Regions from separate parts of the Telluria sp. ZT3P25 genome, predicted to be linked through region 1. Evidence: predicted binding sites of a transcription regulator. Region 1 holds the regulator's gene; the other holds the start of a gene.

Evidence for each region. The regulator sigma-54, encoded in region 1, starts transcription at its own class of promoters, with help from an activator protein. The targets are predictions, from matches to a motif close to TGGCANGNAANCTGCTTT.
Region 2: AC56LY_RS08800 (flavin monoamine oxidase family protein) is a predicted target of sigma-54. The motif match lies at 2,183-2,200, and genes of this name have one in related genera.

What each region holds. Positions count from the first base shown of each region.
Region 1 covers NZ_JCASIJ010000002.1:779,492-787,080, forward strand. The annotation lists gene AC56LY_RS22085 (KpsF/GutQ family sugar-phosphate isomerase) at 1-283, shown strand, start outside; gene AC56LY_RS22090 (KdsC family phosphatase) at 283-819, shown strand; gene lptC (LPS export ABC transporter periplasmic protein LptC) at 825-1,430, shown strand; gene lptA (lipopolysaccharide transport periplasmic protein LptA) at 1,476-2,024, shown strand; gene lptB (LPS export ABC transporter ATP-binding protein) at 2,021-2,776, shown strand; gene AC56LY_RS22110 (RNA polymerase factor sigma-54) at 2,791-4,278, shown strand; gene hpf (ribosome hibernation-promoting factor, HPF/YfiA family) at 4,353-4,709, shown strand; gene AC56LY_RS22120 (enoyl-CoA hydratase/isomerase family protein) at 4,808-5,884, shown strand; gene AC56LY_RS22125 (DUF5694 domain-containing protein) at 5,970-7,040, shown strand; gene AC56LY_RS22130 (SDR family oxidoreductase) at 7,210-7,589, opposite strand, start outside.
Region 2 covers NZ_JCASIJ010000001.1:1,947,674-1,955,262, reverse strand. The annotation lists gene AC56LY_RS08815 (LysR family transcriptional regulator) at 1-619, shown strand, start outside; gene AC56LY_RS08810 (c-type cytochrome) at 760-1,074, shown strand; gene AC56LY_RS08805 (hypothetical protein) at 1,163-1,894, shown strand; gene AC56LY_RS08800 (flavin monoamine oxidase family protein) at 2,250-3,836, shown strand; gene AC56LY_RS08795 (c-type cytochrome) at 3,833-4,249, shown strand; gene AC56LY_RS08790 (RidA family protein) at 4,288-4,797, shown strand; gene AC56LY_RS08785 (TonB-dependent receptor plug domain-containing protein) at 4,865-7,342, shown strand; gene AC56LY_RS08780 (rhamnan synthesis F family protein) at 7,352-7,589, opposite strand, start outside.

The sequences.
Region 1 (7,589 bases):
CATGGGCATGACCGCCGTGGTCGATTCCGATGGCCGCCCGCTGGGCGTGTTTACCGATGGCGACTTGCGCCGCGTGATCGAGCGCATGCATGATTTTTCGAACGTGCTGATTCGCGACGTCATGCACGCCAATCCGCGCAGCGTACGCCCCGAGCAGCTGGCCGTCGACGCGGTCGCCGTGATGGAAGAATTCCGCATCAACCAGATGCTCGTGATCGATGAAGCGGGCCAGCTGGTCGGCGCGCTGCACATCCACGACCTGACCCGTGCAAAGGTGATTTGATGACTATTCCTGTATTGGCTCACATCGAGCGCGCCGCGCGCATCAAGGTCATGATCTTCGACGTCGACGGTGTGCTCACCGACGGCAGCCTGACCTACGGCCCCGATGGCGAAGTGACCAAGACCTTCAATGTGCTCGACGGCCTGGGCATCCAGATGCTCAATAAATCCGGCGTGCAGACCGCGATCATCAGCGCGCGCCTGTCGCCGATCGTCGTGCGGCGCGCCGCCGACCTGGGCATCTCGCATGTCTACCAGGGCAACCACGACAAGCGCATCGGCTTTGCCAATCTGCTGGAGGCCACCGGCTTTACTGCCGACCAATGCGGCTATATCGGTGACGACGTGATCGACCTGCCGCTGTTCGCGCGCGTCGGCTTTGCCGTCGCGGTGCCGTCGGGCCATCCGGACGTGCAGCACCGCGCGCATTACGTGACGAAGAACGGTGGCGGCCGTGGCGCGGTGCGCGAGATCTGCGACCTCGTCATGCGCGCGCAGGGCACCTATGACCAGGCGCTCGCGCCGTATTTCGCCTGAGCGCCATGGCCACCATCGCCTCCAACAAACGCACCGCGCATCGCTGGAATCTGCTGGCGATGATCGTGATCGGCGTATTCTTCGCCTTCGGCAGCTTCTGGCTGCTGCAGCTGATGCAGGGGACCGAGATCGATGCGCAACTGGGCGGCCCGCCCGACGAGCCGGATTACATCGTCGAGAACTTTTCGTTTGTGCGAATGACGCCCAACGGCCAGCCGAGCTACGTGGTGTCGGGCAAGCGCCTGGCCCACATCCCGCAAGGGGACGTGTCGAACGTCGACCAGCCGCTCATGCGCGGCATCGAACCGGGCCGTCCGCCGATGACGGTGGTGGCCAAGAGCGCGCGCATCTTCCACGAAGAACACCGTGTCGAACTGTTCGGCGACGTCGATCTGCAGCGCCCCAAAACGCCCGCCAGCGAAGCGCTGCGCGTGCGCACGTCGGCCATGACCGTATTGCCCGACGAAGAAATCGTCAAGACCGACCAGCCGATCGACATGGAGCTTGGCGCGTCCACCCTCAAGGCCGTCGGCCTGGTGGCCAACAACGCGACAATGCAGATGAAATTGTCCGGCCGCGGCCGTATCGTCTATCCGCCACGCCAGCGCTGAAGGCCATCAGCCATGCGCGCGTGCTAACCCAGGACCAGCACCATCATGAAAAAACTCTTCGCTGCCGCTTTCTTTTCACTCCTTTCCTTGACCGCCATGGCCGAAAAGGCCGACTCGCTCAAGCAGGCGGCACTTGAATACGACAACGGCGACCTCGATGGCGTCGCGGGCGTTCGCACCTTTACCGGCAACGTGATCCTGACCCGCGGCACGTTGCTGGTCAAGGCCGAGCGCGCCGTGGTCAGGGATACGCCCGAAGGCTATATGAGCGTGACGCTCACCGCGGCCAACGGCAAGCCTGCCACGTTCCGGCAGAAGCGCGACGGCGGCCCGAACCTGTGGGTCGAGGGTCAGGCCGAACGCATCGAATACGATGAACGTTCGGAGCTGGTGCGCCTGTACTCGAACGCGGTCGTCAAGGAACTCGAAAACGACCGGATGACCAACCAGATGACTGGCCCGTTCATCTCGTACGACAACCGCAAGGAAGTCGTCGCCGTGCGCAATGACGTCAGCGGCGAAAGCAAGGTTGGCGGCGGACGTGGCACGCTGATCCTGGCGCCCAAGCGTACGCCGGCCGGAGGCACGCAATGACGGAGCTGAACGATCGCAGCACGCTGGTCGTCAAGGGCCTGCAGAAAAGCTATGGCAAGCGCCTGGTCGTGCGCGACGTGTCGCTCGACGTCGAATGCGGCGAGGTGGTGGGTTTGCTGGGCCCGAACGGCGCCGGCAAGACCACCTCGTTCTACATGATCGTCGGCCTGGTGCCGTCGGATGCCGGCTCGATCAGCATCAACGGCACCGACATCACCAGCCTGCCGATCCATCGCCGCGCGGTGCTCGGCCTGTCGTATCTGCCGCAGGAAGCGTCGGTGTTTCGCAAGCTGACGGTGGAAGAAAACATCCGCGCCGTGCTCGAACTGCAGAAGGTCGACGGCAAGTCGCTGACCAAAGCGCAGATCGGCGAGCGGCTCGACAACTTGCTGGCCGACCTGCAGATCGAAAAGCTGCGCGAGAACCCGGCGCTGTCGCTGTCGGGCGGCGAGCGGCGCCGCGTGGAGATCGCACGCGCACTGGCCACCAATCCGCGCTTCGTGCTGCTCGATGAACCCTTTGCCGGTGTCGACCCGATCGCCGTGATCGAGATCCAGCGCATCGTGCGCTTCCTCAAGGAGCGCAAGATCGGCGTCCTGATCACCGACCATAATGTGCGCGAGACGCTTGGCATCTGCGACCGCGCCTACATCATCAATCAGGGCGCGGTGCTCGCATCCGGCCGTCCCGACGATATCATCGCCGACGAGTCGGTGCGCCGCGTGTACCTTGGTGAACATTTCCGCATGTAAGCCATGACCAATTGATGAAACAGTCCCTTCAGCTCCGCACTTCGCAGCACCTGGCGCTCACGCCACAGCTGCAGCAATCGATCCGGTTGCTGCAGCTGTCGACGCTCGAACTGCACCAGGAGATCGAGCAGATACTGGGCGATAACCCGCTGCTCGAAAGGCTCGACGATCCGCTCGATCATTCGGTGCGCTTGCTGGCCGATGGGGCCATCAACAATGCGCCGGCATCCGGCGAGGCGCCACCGGCGCCGGGCCAGCAGGCCGAAGGTGAAGGCAGCGCGCCGGCCGAAGGCGAGGGCGCTGAAGGCGGCGCGGTCGATGGCGACCGGCCCGACAACGAGTGGAGCGAAGGCAGCGGCGCGTCGTCCGGCAGCAGTAGCAGCAGCGACGACGAAGACGGCCGCCCGCAGCTGGAGGCGTGCGCCATCACGCTGCGCGAACACCTGATGGAACAGGTGCGCGAAACGCTGCTCTCGACCCGCGATCGCGCACTGGCCGAACTGGTGATCGACGCGCTCGACGACAACGGTTACCTGGACGAGCCGCTCGACGACATCCACTCGCGGCTGCCCGAAGAACTCGAGGTCGATCTCGACGAACTGCGCTGCGCGCTGGCGATGGTGCAGAGCATGGACCCGGTGGGCGTGGGCGCGCGCAGCGCGGCCGAATGCCTGGCGCTGCAGATCCGGCGCATGCCGGGCGTGCCGATGGTCACGCGCCGCATGGCGCTGAAGATCGTCGAAGGCTACCTGACCTGGTTCGCGCAGCGCGAATACAGCAAGCTGAAAAAAGCGCTCGATTGCGACGACGAAGACCTGCGCGAAGTGCAGGCTGTGGTCCGCCAGTGCAATCCGCATCCGGGCGCCGCGTTCGCGTCGAACGTGTCGGATTACGTGGTGCCGGACGTGATCGTGCGGCGCGCGAAGAATGGCTGGGCGGTCACGCTGAACCCGGACGTGATGCCGCGCCTGCGCGTGAACAGCCTGTACGCCACGATGCTCAAGCAGGGCCGCAGCGAGAGCCAGATGGGCGCGCAGATGCAAGAGGCGAAGTGGCTCATCAAGAACATGCGCCAGCGTTTCGACACGATTCTGCGTGTGGCCGAGGCGATTGTCGAGCGCCAGCGCAACTTTTTCAGCCACGGCGCGGTTGCCATGCGGCCCCTTGTTTTGCGCGAGATAGCTGATACACTAGGTCTGCACGAGAGCACCATCTCTCGTGTCACAACCCAGAAATACATGCTGACCCCGCACGGCATGTTCGAGTTGAAGTATTTCTTCGGCAGCCACGTTGCCACCGAAGCGGGAGGCGAAGCATCCTCAACGGCAATCCGTGCGCTCATCGCACAATTGACAGGAGCAGAAGACCCTAAGAATCCATTATCCGACAGCAAGATCGCGGAAATGCTCGGGGAACAAGGCATGGTCATTGCGCGCAGGACGGTCGCAAAATACCGTGAAGCGCTCAAGATCCCCCCCGTCAGTCTCCGCAAAGCCTTGTAACAACGCCGCTCATACAGTCTGTGCCTTCAGCTCCTGTGTGGTGCAAGCGACGTGACATCTTCAAAGGAGTGTGTATGAACCTCACCATCAGTGGTCACCATCTCGAAGTAACCCCTGCCATCCGTGAATACGTTCAGAATAAGCTGGAACGCATTATTCGCCATTTCGATCAAGTCATAGATACCCACGTCTTCCTGGCCGTCGATAACCTCACTGAAAAAGAAAAAAGGCAAAAAGCTGAAATCAATGTCCAGGTGTCGGGCAAGACCCTGCACGTGGCGAGCGTCGCGCAAGACCTGTATGCCGCGATCGACATGTTGATGGATAAACTGGATCGACAAATCCTGAAGCACAAGCAGATGCTCAAAGACCATAACCGCACAGCGATCAAACGCCTGGACGTCGACGAAGCCGACGTCGCTGTCGCCTGATCGAGCGCAGGTCACCACCGCCAGGGGCGTCTTTTCGGGACGCCCTTTTTGCATCCCGCTGCCGGTAAAATACGTGTTTCCTTTCGATGGATCACGCCATGTCCGAACACGTCCTGACCCGCATCGCCAACCGCACCGGCATCATCACGCTAGACCGTCCCAAGGCGCTCAATTCGCTGTCACTGGACATGGTGCGCGCGCTGACCGCGATCCTGCTCGACTGGCAGCGTGACGCTGCCGTCGATGCGGTCGTGATCACCAGCAGCAGCGAAAAAGCACTGTGCGCGGGCGGCGATATCCGCTTCTTCCACGAGGTCGGCAACGCCTCGCCGCAAGGCGGCAGCGCACTGCTCGAGGATTTCTTCACCGAAGAATACGCGCTGAATCACCTGATCCATTTTTATCCGAAACCGTATATCGCGCTGATGGATGGCGTGGTCATGGGCGGGGGCATGGGCATCGCGCAGGGCGGCCCCGATTGCGGCCTGCGCATCGTCACCGAGCGCACCAAGATGGCGATGCCCGAGGTGAATATCGGCCTGTTCCCCGATGTCGGCGGCAGCCATTTTCTGTCGCACGCGCCGGGGCAATTGGGGATGTTCCTGGGCTTGACCGGCTTGACGATCGGCGCGGCCGACGCGCTGTATGTGGGCCTGGCCGACGTGTTCGTGCCGGGCGCCGACCTGCCGGCGTTGCAGGCGCTGATCGAGGCGACGGCAGGCGCGGATCTGCCGGCGGCGATCCGCGAGTTTGCCACGGCGCACCCCGGCGAGAGCGAATTGCAAGCCAACCGCGCGCGCATCGATGCGCACTTTGGCGCGGATTCGGTGGCGGCAATCATGGCCTCGCTCGAGGGTGACGACACGCCATTCGCGCAGAAGGCATTGAATGCAATGCGTCAGCGCTCGCCATTGATGATGTGCGTGACGCGCGAGCTGCTGCTGCGCGGCGCATCGCTCGATGTCGCCGACTGTCTGCGCCTGGAGCGCTCGCTGGTGCGCCGCAACTTCGAGCATGGCGAGGTGCTCGAAGGCGTGCGCGCGCTCGTCATCGACAAGGACAATGCGCCGCAATGGAATCCGCCATCGCTCGACCTCGTGACCGATGCGATGGTGGCGCACTTCTTTGCGCCGGTGTGGCCGGTGCATGCGCATCCGCTACGGCATCTCGCGTAAGCGTCTCCATGCATATCCGTTTGCGCGTGACTTTTCGTGCAGGCGGTGCAAACATCGTGGCTTCATGAACCGATGAGGAACCCCGATGCGCATGACCGCCTTGCTGTTGTCGATGACCTTGTGCGGCAGCGCCGCCGCCCAGGCCTGGCAGCCTGACTTCAATGCGGGCGCATTCAAGGGACCGGCCTCCGGGCCTGCCAATGAGGTGCTGGTATTGGGCTCCCCCCATCTGTCGCAATTGCCGAAAACCTTCCAGGCCGCCAGCCTGACGCTGCTGAACGAACGCCTGGCCGCATGGAAGCCGCAGGCGATTGCGATCGAGGCGGTGTCCGGGCCGCAGTGCGACTTCATGCGACGCTACCCAGTCCGCTACAAGGACTCGATCGATTCCTATTGCAGGGATACTGCACCGGCGCGGCTGGCCACAGGCCTGGATGTCGCAGCGGCGACCGAGGCTGCCGAGGCCTTGCTGGCTGCCTGGCCCGACGCGCCGACCCCGGCGCAGCGCCGTCACCTGGCAGCGCTGTTCCTCGCTGGGGGCGAGCGCGCATCGGCGCTGGTCCAGTGGCTGCGCTTGCCCGAGGTTGAGCGCCGTGCCGGTGACGGTCTGGATGCCACACTGGTCAGCGTACTCGTGAAGCTGGAAACCAGGATGGACGAAAGCCTGATGATCGGTGCACGCCTGGCGGCCCGGCTCGGTCTTGAACGCCTGTACGCAATGGACGACCATACCGCCGACAGCGCGTCTGAAGACCAGAAGGCGTTTGGCGATGCGCTGATGACGGCGTGGGATAACCCTGCCACGAAGCAGCGCGCTGCAGTGGACAAGACGCAGGAGGGGTTGCTGGCCAGTGCCGAAGGCGTGCTGGCGATGTACCGCGCCGACAATGCGCCCGGCCAGGCGGCCCTGATCTACCGCAGCGACTTCGGCGCGGCGCTTAATGAGCCGTCAGCGCAGCGCTTCGGCCGCCAGTACGTGGGTTACTGGGAAACGCGCAACCTGCGCATGGCGGCCAATATCCGGGACGTCCTGGGGTTGCGGCCCGGTCAGCGCATGCTGGTCATCGTCGGCGCGTCGCACAAGGGATATCTGGAATCGTATCTGCACCAGATGCATGATGTGCGGATTGTAGATGCGGCGTCGGTGCTGAAATAATGTGACGGTCGCAGTACCTTAAAAGCAGAACCAATCAATGAAATTAGCCAGATTATTCCTGATGGGCCGCTGACCTACGTGTACTACACCGGTGGTAAGGTAATCGGTCCGATCTGACATGACGGCGACATTCGCATCAGGGATGCTGGTGTCACCGGCATTTCTTCTGTTATGTGCGGTTGATTGATACGCCACCATCCACCAAAAGCGTCGAGCCAGTGCTGAAGCTGGAGGCATCAGAAGCGAGATAGAGTGCCGAGCGGGCGATTTCCTCTGGCCGTGCAATGCGTTTGAGGGTGTGCAAGCCTTTTACAAAAGCCAGTGCCTCAGGCGTATTGGCGGTCGCTCGACCCATCGGTGTATCGGTTCCCCCGGGGAGTAAAGCATTGGCGCGAATACCGTGCATGCCATATTCGACGGCGATGACCTGCATCAGACCGATCAGTCCTGCTTTACTGGCAGCGTATGCCCCCATTCCTGGAAAACCCACAGTGCTTCCGACAAATGTCGACGTGAAAATGATCGAACCGCCGCCTCGTTTTATCATTG
Region 2 (7,589 bases), on a different contig from region 1:
CCGCGCGATCGTGCTGCCGCGCATTAGTGAATTTCGCCAGGCGTATCCGGCGCTCGATCTGACCATCAGCCTGGGCGACCGCCTGGTCGACCTGACCGCCGAAGGCATCGACTGCGCGTTGCGTGTGGGCGACCTGCCTGACTCGAGCCTGGTGGCACGCCGGATCGGCCTGATGCGCTTCGTGATTGCCGCCACGCCCGGCTATCTGGCGCGGCGGGGCGTGCCTGCGACGGTCGATGAACTGGCCCAGCACGATGCGATCGTGCATTTTTCGGGCCGCACCGGCCGCGCGTTCGAGTGGACGCTTGCAGGGGAAGAAACAGCGGAGGACGTAGTCCGTGTGGCCATTCATGGCGGCCTCGCCGTCAACGATGCCGAGGCCAACCTGCTGTGCGCGCTGCAGGGACTGGGACTGGCGCAACTGGCGCGCTACCAGGTGCGTACGCACGTGGCGCAGGGCGCGCTGGCCGTGGTGCTGCCCGCCCTGTGCCCGACGCCGATGCCGGTGTCCCTGTTGTACCCGCGGGGCCGCATCGCCAATCCGCGCCTGCAGGCGTTTGCCACCTGGCTGGCGGGGGTGTTCGAGGCCGACCCCGACCTGCGCCTGGCGCAGGATTAGCGCGTGGTCACGCCGAAGGGCGTGTCGGATGCTGGTCTGCAGCGTCGCGCTGCCCATCATAGCGGGGTTTCCCGCTATGATGTCAGGCGGTGCCCGCCCAGGGTGCCGGCCCCTGCGATCAACCCAGCCACTGGAGCATCATGAAGACGTACCTGACCCTGACCCTGGCGGCGACCTTCGCCGTCGCCGCGATCCCTGCCGCCCACGCGAATCCCGACCTGGCCAAGGCCAAGGCCTGCATGGCGTGCCATGCCATCGGCGCCAAGCTGGTCGGCCCGGCCTACAAGGATGTCGCGGCCAAGTACGCCAAGGATGCCGGCGCCGAAGCGCGTCTGGTCCAGAAGATCCAGAAAGGCAGCAGTGGCACCTGGGGCCCGATCCCGATGCCGGCCAATCCACAGGTCACCGAAGCCGACGCCAAGGTCCTGGCGAAATGGATCCTGGCGCAGAAATGAGCCACCGGCGGCCCTGACCGGGGCCGCCCTGACCGTGCCTGGCGCGTTCTTTGCATACAAGCAAGGAATTTAACGCCAGGAGCGGCCGATGTTCTTGCATAACGACGTCATCGAATACCTCGATCCCCCCGGCCATGTGGTGCGGATTCTCTGGATCGACGATGCGCAGTCCATTGCCTACACCTTTGCTCTTCGCTGCGCGAGCGCCACGCCGCGCAGCACGCCCCTGCAGGTGCTGGTGGCCGACGTGTCGACGCGGCGCGCGCGCTTGCTGCTGACCGATCCGTGCCGTGCGCCGCGCACCGACGCCCCATCGGGCAAGCATCGCCTGCTGCAAATGAAGGCGTGGGATGTCGTAACGGCGCTGCACCGCGACGTGCCCCAGGTGTACCTGCCGCGACCGCGCGCGGCCATGCTTGCCGCCTACAGCCGCACCCATGCGATGTCCGTTGCCACGCTCATGCGCTACCTGCGCCGCTACTGGGAGCGGGGCCAGACGATCGACGCGCTCGTGCCCGATTACGCCAATTCCGGTGCACGCGGCAAGACGCGCACGGCCAGCGCCGGCGTCAAGCGCGGCCGCCCGCGCAATGCCGCAACAAGCGGCGCCAGTGCCGGGACCAATACCGATGCCGCGCTGCGGGCGTTGTTTGTGGCCGCTGCCGCGCAGTTTGCCGCCACCCATTCACGCTTCTCGCGGCCGGCGGCGTATCGCCAGATGCTGCGCGATCACTTCGCCGATAGTGCGCCCGGCGTCATTCCCAGCTATGGCCAGTTCAACTACTGGCTCGCGCGCGACGGCGTTGATCACACCCATTGAAGTGCGTATTTACGCCACAACAGTGCAGTGTCGATTTGGCATGCTCCGGGCGTGTGCGCGGCCTCGCCGTGCCGCCTGAGCGCGAATCTTGTCGGCGCCCGACGAATAAAGTCTGCGCACAAAATGCTCTGCGCATCGGCGCCAGCGTGTCACGTTTGTCAATACGAATGAAGCGCAGGCCATTCAGAATTCTGTTCGAGTTGTAGGGCTTACGTCGAACTTACATTCGGAAAAATTGCAGAAACACTTTATTTTAATAATATCGTATTGACGGTGTCGTAATCCGCTTGGCACAGGTATTGCTGATAAGCCACTAGTTGCAAGGTCTTTCCAGTGATACCAAGTGGAGGTAGAAATGACACGTTCGACACCGTCGTTGACCCGACGTGAGTTTTTGTACCGCGCTGCCGCCGTTGGCGGTTCGGCGCTGGTGATGGGTTCGATGAACGCCTGGGGCATGGGGATCGCTTCCCGCACCACGACTCCGCCGCTGCTCACGGGCAGCGGCAAGGGCAAGAAAGTCGTCGTGCTGGGCGCCGGTCTGGCCGGCCTGACAGCCGCCTATGAACTGGGGAAGCTGGGCTACGAAGTCCAGGTGCTCGAGGCGCGGCCCTACGCGGGCGGGCGCTGCCAGACAGCGCGCAAGGGCTTCTCGCTGCACGAACTGGGCGGCGAGGCCCAGCAGTGCCGCTTCGACGCCGGCCAATACATCAACCACGGCCCGTGGCGCATCCCGCTGGATCACCAGTCCACGCTGTACTACGCGCGTCAGTTCAAGGTGCCGCTCGAAGTGATGGTCAACGAGAATGACCACGCCTGGGTGTACCTCGAGGATGGCGGGCCGCTATCGCAGCAGCGCCTGCGCGGTGCCCAGATCAAGGCCGACATGCGCGGGCACGTCGCCGAGCTGCTGGCCAAGTCGGTCACGGGCCACCAGCTCGACACGCAACTGACAGGCGACGACCAGCGCCTGCTGCTCGATTACCTCAAGCACGAAGGGGCGCTCGACGCCGGCGACCTGGCCTACAAGGGCCGCAGCGGCCGTGGCTTTGCCACCAACCCCGGCGCGGGCCTGGTGCCGGGCGCCGGCACACCGTCCGATCCGCTGGCGTTTCACGATCTGCTGGCCGCCCGGGTCGGCAAGGTCTACAGCGCGGTGCAGGAATTCCCGATGCACGCCACGATGTTCCAGCCGGTCGGCGGGATGGACGCGATCCCGCGCGCATTTGCGCGGCGGCTGGGCGGCGCGATCCGCTATCACGCCGAAGTCCAGCGCATCCGCCAAGTCGACGACAAGGTCACGATCGACGTGCGCGACACGGCCAGCGGCGCGCTCTCGCGCGTCACGGCCGACTATTGCCTGTGCACGGTGCCGCTGTCGGTGCTGCGCATGATCGACACCGATTTCTCCGACGGGTTCAAGGCTGCGATCAAGGCTGTCCCCTACGCGCCGGTCGGCAAGATCGGCCTGCAGATGGGACGCCGCTTCTGGGAAGAAGACGACCACATCTACGGCGGCCACGTGCTGACCGACCTGAAAGGGATCAACACCATATCGCTGCCGTCCGGCGGCTGGCAGCAGAAAAAGGGCGTCGTACTGGGTTATTACCACTACGCGCTGGACGCCATTGAAGTGAGCGGGAAGACGCCCGCCGAGCGGACCGAGTTCGCGCTTGCCGCGGGTGAAAAAATCTTCCCATCCTACCGGGCGAACTATGAAAGCAGCTTCTCGGTTGCCTGGCACCGCGTGCAGTACAGCCTGGGCGGCTGGGCCGAATGGACCGATGCCGCACGCAAGAGCGCGTATCCGGTCTTGCTGGAGGGCGAGCGCCGGGTGCTGCTGGCCGGCGAACACCTGAGCTACCTGACGGGTTGGCAAGCCGGCGCCATCGAATCGGCGTGGCAGCAGGTGGAGACGCTGCACCGGAGGGCCAGCGCATGAAGGTCGCGACTTTTGCACTCCTGCTTGCCTGGTCATTGGCTGACGCTGCCCAGGCCCAGGCCCAAGCCCAACCCGCCGCGCCGGCAGACGGCAAGACGCTGTTCGCGAGGAATTGCGCGGCCTGCCACCAGGCCAGTGGGCGCGGCATTCCCGGCGCGTTTCCGGCGCTCGTCGCCAGCGCGGTCGTTACCGGCGCACCCGACGAGGTGGCGGACGTGCTGCTCAAGGGCCGCGGTGGCATGCCCGATTTCAGCGCCAGCCTGGACGACGCCGATATCGCCGCCGTGCTGACCTACGCGCGCAGCAGCTGGGGCAACCATGCGCCACCGATCGCGGGCGCCGACATCGCAACGCGCCGCACGGCGCTGCAGGTCGCGCCGGCGGGCGACAACCGCTTCGGCAACAAGCACTGATGCTGTTTTCTTTTTCCACGCCCATGAAAGACGATCCGATGACACTCGCTGCTTTCCGTTCTACCTCCTGTCTGGCCGCCGCGCTGCTGCTGGCCCCTGCCATCGCCAGCGCTGCAGCCACGGATATCGTGCGCCACAAGATCCCGAACTCGGATTTTCCCATCGCGCTGGCGGTGTCGGTGCCGCCCGGCGCCACGATTCACTTCATCAGCGGCCAGGTGCCGCCGGTCGTCGACAAGGCGGCCGGCCCCGACACCATCGCAGCCTTTGGCGACACCAAAACTCAGACGGTCGGCGTGCTCCAGAAGATCAGGGAGATCCTCGCCGGCATGGGGCTTGGTATGGGCGACGTCGTCAAGATGCAGGTGTTCCTGGTCGGCGATCCGGCGAACGGGGGGCGCGCCGACGTCACCGGCTTCATGGCCGGCTACACCCAGTTCTTTGGCGGCGCGCAGCCCAACCTGCCGGCCCGCGCGGTGATGCAGGTCGCGGGCCTGAGCAACCCCGGCTGGCTCGTCGAAATCGAAGTCGTGGCAGCAAAGAAGTAAGTGGCGCGGCGCTTGCCCGGCCACGCCAACCATACCAATAACGCAGTACGCCAACCAGGGATCCATCATGTACAAGACCATCATTCATACCAGTGTCGCGGCTGCTCTGCTGTCGTGGGGCGTGGCTGCCCACGCCGCCGACAAGGCGCCTGAGCCGGCTGTCGACACGCCGGCTGCCGCCATCGCACCCGATGCGCCCGTCGTCGCCAGTACCGGCGTCGTGATCGTCACGGGCACGCGCGCCGCTGGCCTGACGGTCGCCGACAGCGCCTCGCCGATCCAGGTGCTCGACGCGTCGTCGCTGGCCCGCACCGGCCAGCCCGACCTGATCCAGGCGCTGGCCCAGAACCTGCCGTCGCTCAATGCCCAGGCCTTCGGCAGCGACATGGCGGCCATGACACTGTCGGCGCGACTGCGCGGGCTGTCCCCGAACAACACGCTGGTGCTGGTCAACGGCAAGCGCCGCCACGGCACCGCCAACCTGGCCGTGCTGGCAGGTGCGTTCCAGGGCGGCGCCGCAGCCGACCTGAACTTCATTCCGGTGGCCGCCATCGAGCGCGTCGAAGTGCTGCAGGATGGCGCGGCCGCGCAGTATGGCACCGACGCCATTGCCGGCGTCATCAACATCATCCTCAAGTCCAATTATCGTGGCGGCAGCGCGAACGTGAATGGCGGCGCCTACATGGACGGCGGCGGGCACACGGGCGACGGCATGGCCAATCTCGGCCTGACCCCGTTCACCGATGCCTATCTGTCGCTGACGGCAGAGACGAAGTACCACGGCTTCTCGCAGCGCGGAGGGATCGATCCGCGCGTCGTCGATCCGGCCACAATGGCCGCGATGCCATCGCTCGTGAATGCGCCGGGCTACCCGTACCTGAACAAGATCCAGGGCGACGCCCAGTACCGCCAGCACATCTTTGCCGCCAATTTCGGCGTCGACCTGGGCGGCGATACCGAGCTCTACAGCTTTGCGACTTACGGCAAGAAGGAAGCGCGCGCCTTCGAGAACTACCGCATGCCCAACCGACTGCCCACCATCTATCCGCTGGGTTTCAGCCCGCAGGAGACGTTCGACGAAGAAGACTATGCGTTCACGGTCGGCATCAAGGGCAAGGTGTTTGGCAACTGGAACTGGGATCTGTCGAGCACCTACGGCAAGGACGTGGCCAAGCTGGGTGTGGCCAATTCGGCAAATATCTCGTTGTTTACCGACACGGGCGCGACGCCGCTTTCGTTTAAGGCCGGTGAATTCCAGGCCAGCCAGTGGACCAACAACCTCGACCTGCGCCGCGAATTCGATGCCGGCATGGCCACGCCGCTGACGCTGGCGCTGGGCCTCGAGCACCGCCGCGATACCTACGCGATCGTCGCGGGCGACGCCGCATCGCGCTACAAGGAAGGTGCGCAGTCGTTCCCGGGTTTCTCGCTGACCGACGCCGGAAAACACAGCCGCAACAACAAGGCGGTTTATGCGAATATCGCCGTGCAGCCCGTGGCCGGCTGGACGGTCGACATCGCCGGCCGTTTCGAGGATTTCAGCGACTTCGGCAACGCCAAGGTCGGCAAGCTCACGAGCCGCTACGACTTCACGCCGGACGTGGCCGTGCGGGCCACGTACAGCAATGGCTTTCGCGCGCCGACGCTGGCCGAATCGTTCTACTCGGCCACGAACGTGTCGCCGCGCAGCGCCTTCGTGCAACTGGCCCCGAATTCGCCGGGCGCGCGCCTGGTGGGCATCGATGGCCTGAAGCCGGAAGCGTCGACCAATATCAGCGCGGGTCTGGTGCTTAATCCTGCCAGCGGCGTGGCCGTCACGCTCGACGCCTACCAGATCACGATCCGCGACCGCATCGTCGGCAGCGGGTCGCTGTACGGTTCGGGCGGCGCCATCAACTCGCCGGCCGTCACGGCCGCGATCCTGGCCAACGGCAATGTGCTCGACCCGACCGTCGTACAAACCGGCATCAATATCTTCACCAATGCGGTCAATACGCGTAGCCGCGGCGCCGAAGTGGTGGCCACCCTGAGCAGCAACTACGGCGCGTACGGACGCGTGGACTGGTCGGCGGCGGCCAACTACAACAAGGTCGAGGTCATCAAGATCAACCAGGCGCCGACGCAACTGGGCGCGCAGACGCTGCTCGACGCGACCGCGATCTCGCATCTGGAGACCGCGTCGCCCAAGGTGCGCGTGAATCTGGGTGGCTTGTGGCGTTCTGGCGACTGGACCGTGAACCTGCGCGAGAACTACTTCGGCAAGTCGTCCGAACAGTTCTCGACCGACGGCGCGGTGTATCGCGAAAACCGGATCAAGGCGAGCCTGTTGACCGACCTGGAAGTGAGCTACCAGATCAGCAAGGCATGGAGCGTGTCGCTGGGCGCGGACAACCTGTTCAACGAGTACCCGGACAAGGTCAATCCACTGACCCTGGCCGAGCAGCGCGGCAATCTGGACAACGGTGCAGTGACCATCTACCCGGGCTTTTCGCCGTACGGGATCAATGGTGGTTACTACTATGCGCGCGCAGCCGTGAAGTTCTGATCGCGGATCTCAGACGTCGAGCGGGTGGCCGTGGCGCGCCAGCCGCTCGAGCACGACGTCACGTTCGATATAGTTGCTGCTCTTGGTCAGCAATGCCCGCTTGAGAAACGGAAAGCCGGCATCGAGCAGTTCCATCGGCTTGACCAGGGTGGGATTGTGGACGCTGGTCGCATCGCTGTACCAGAGCGCGCCGACTGTCATCGAACGGGCAGCCACGCGTGCCAGGCGTGTTTCCTGCAGCGCGATC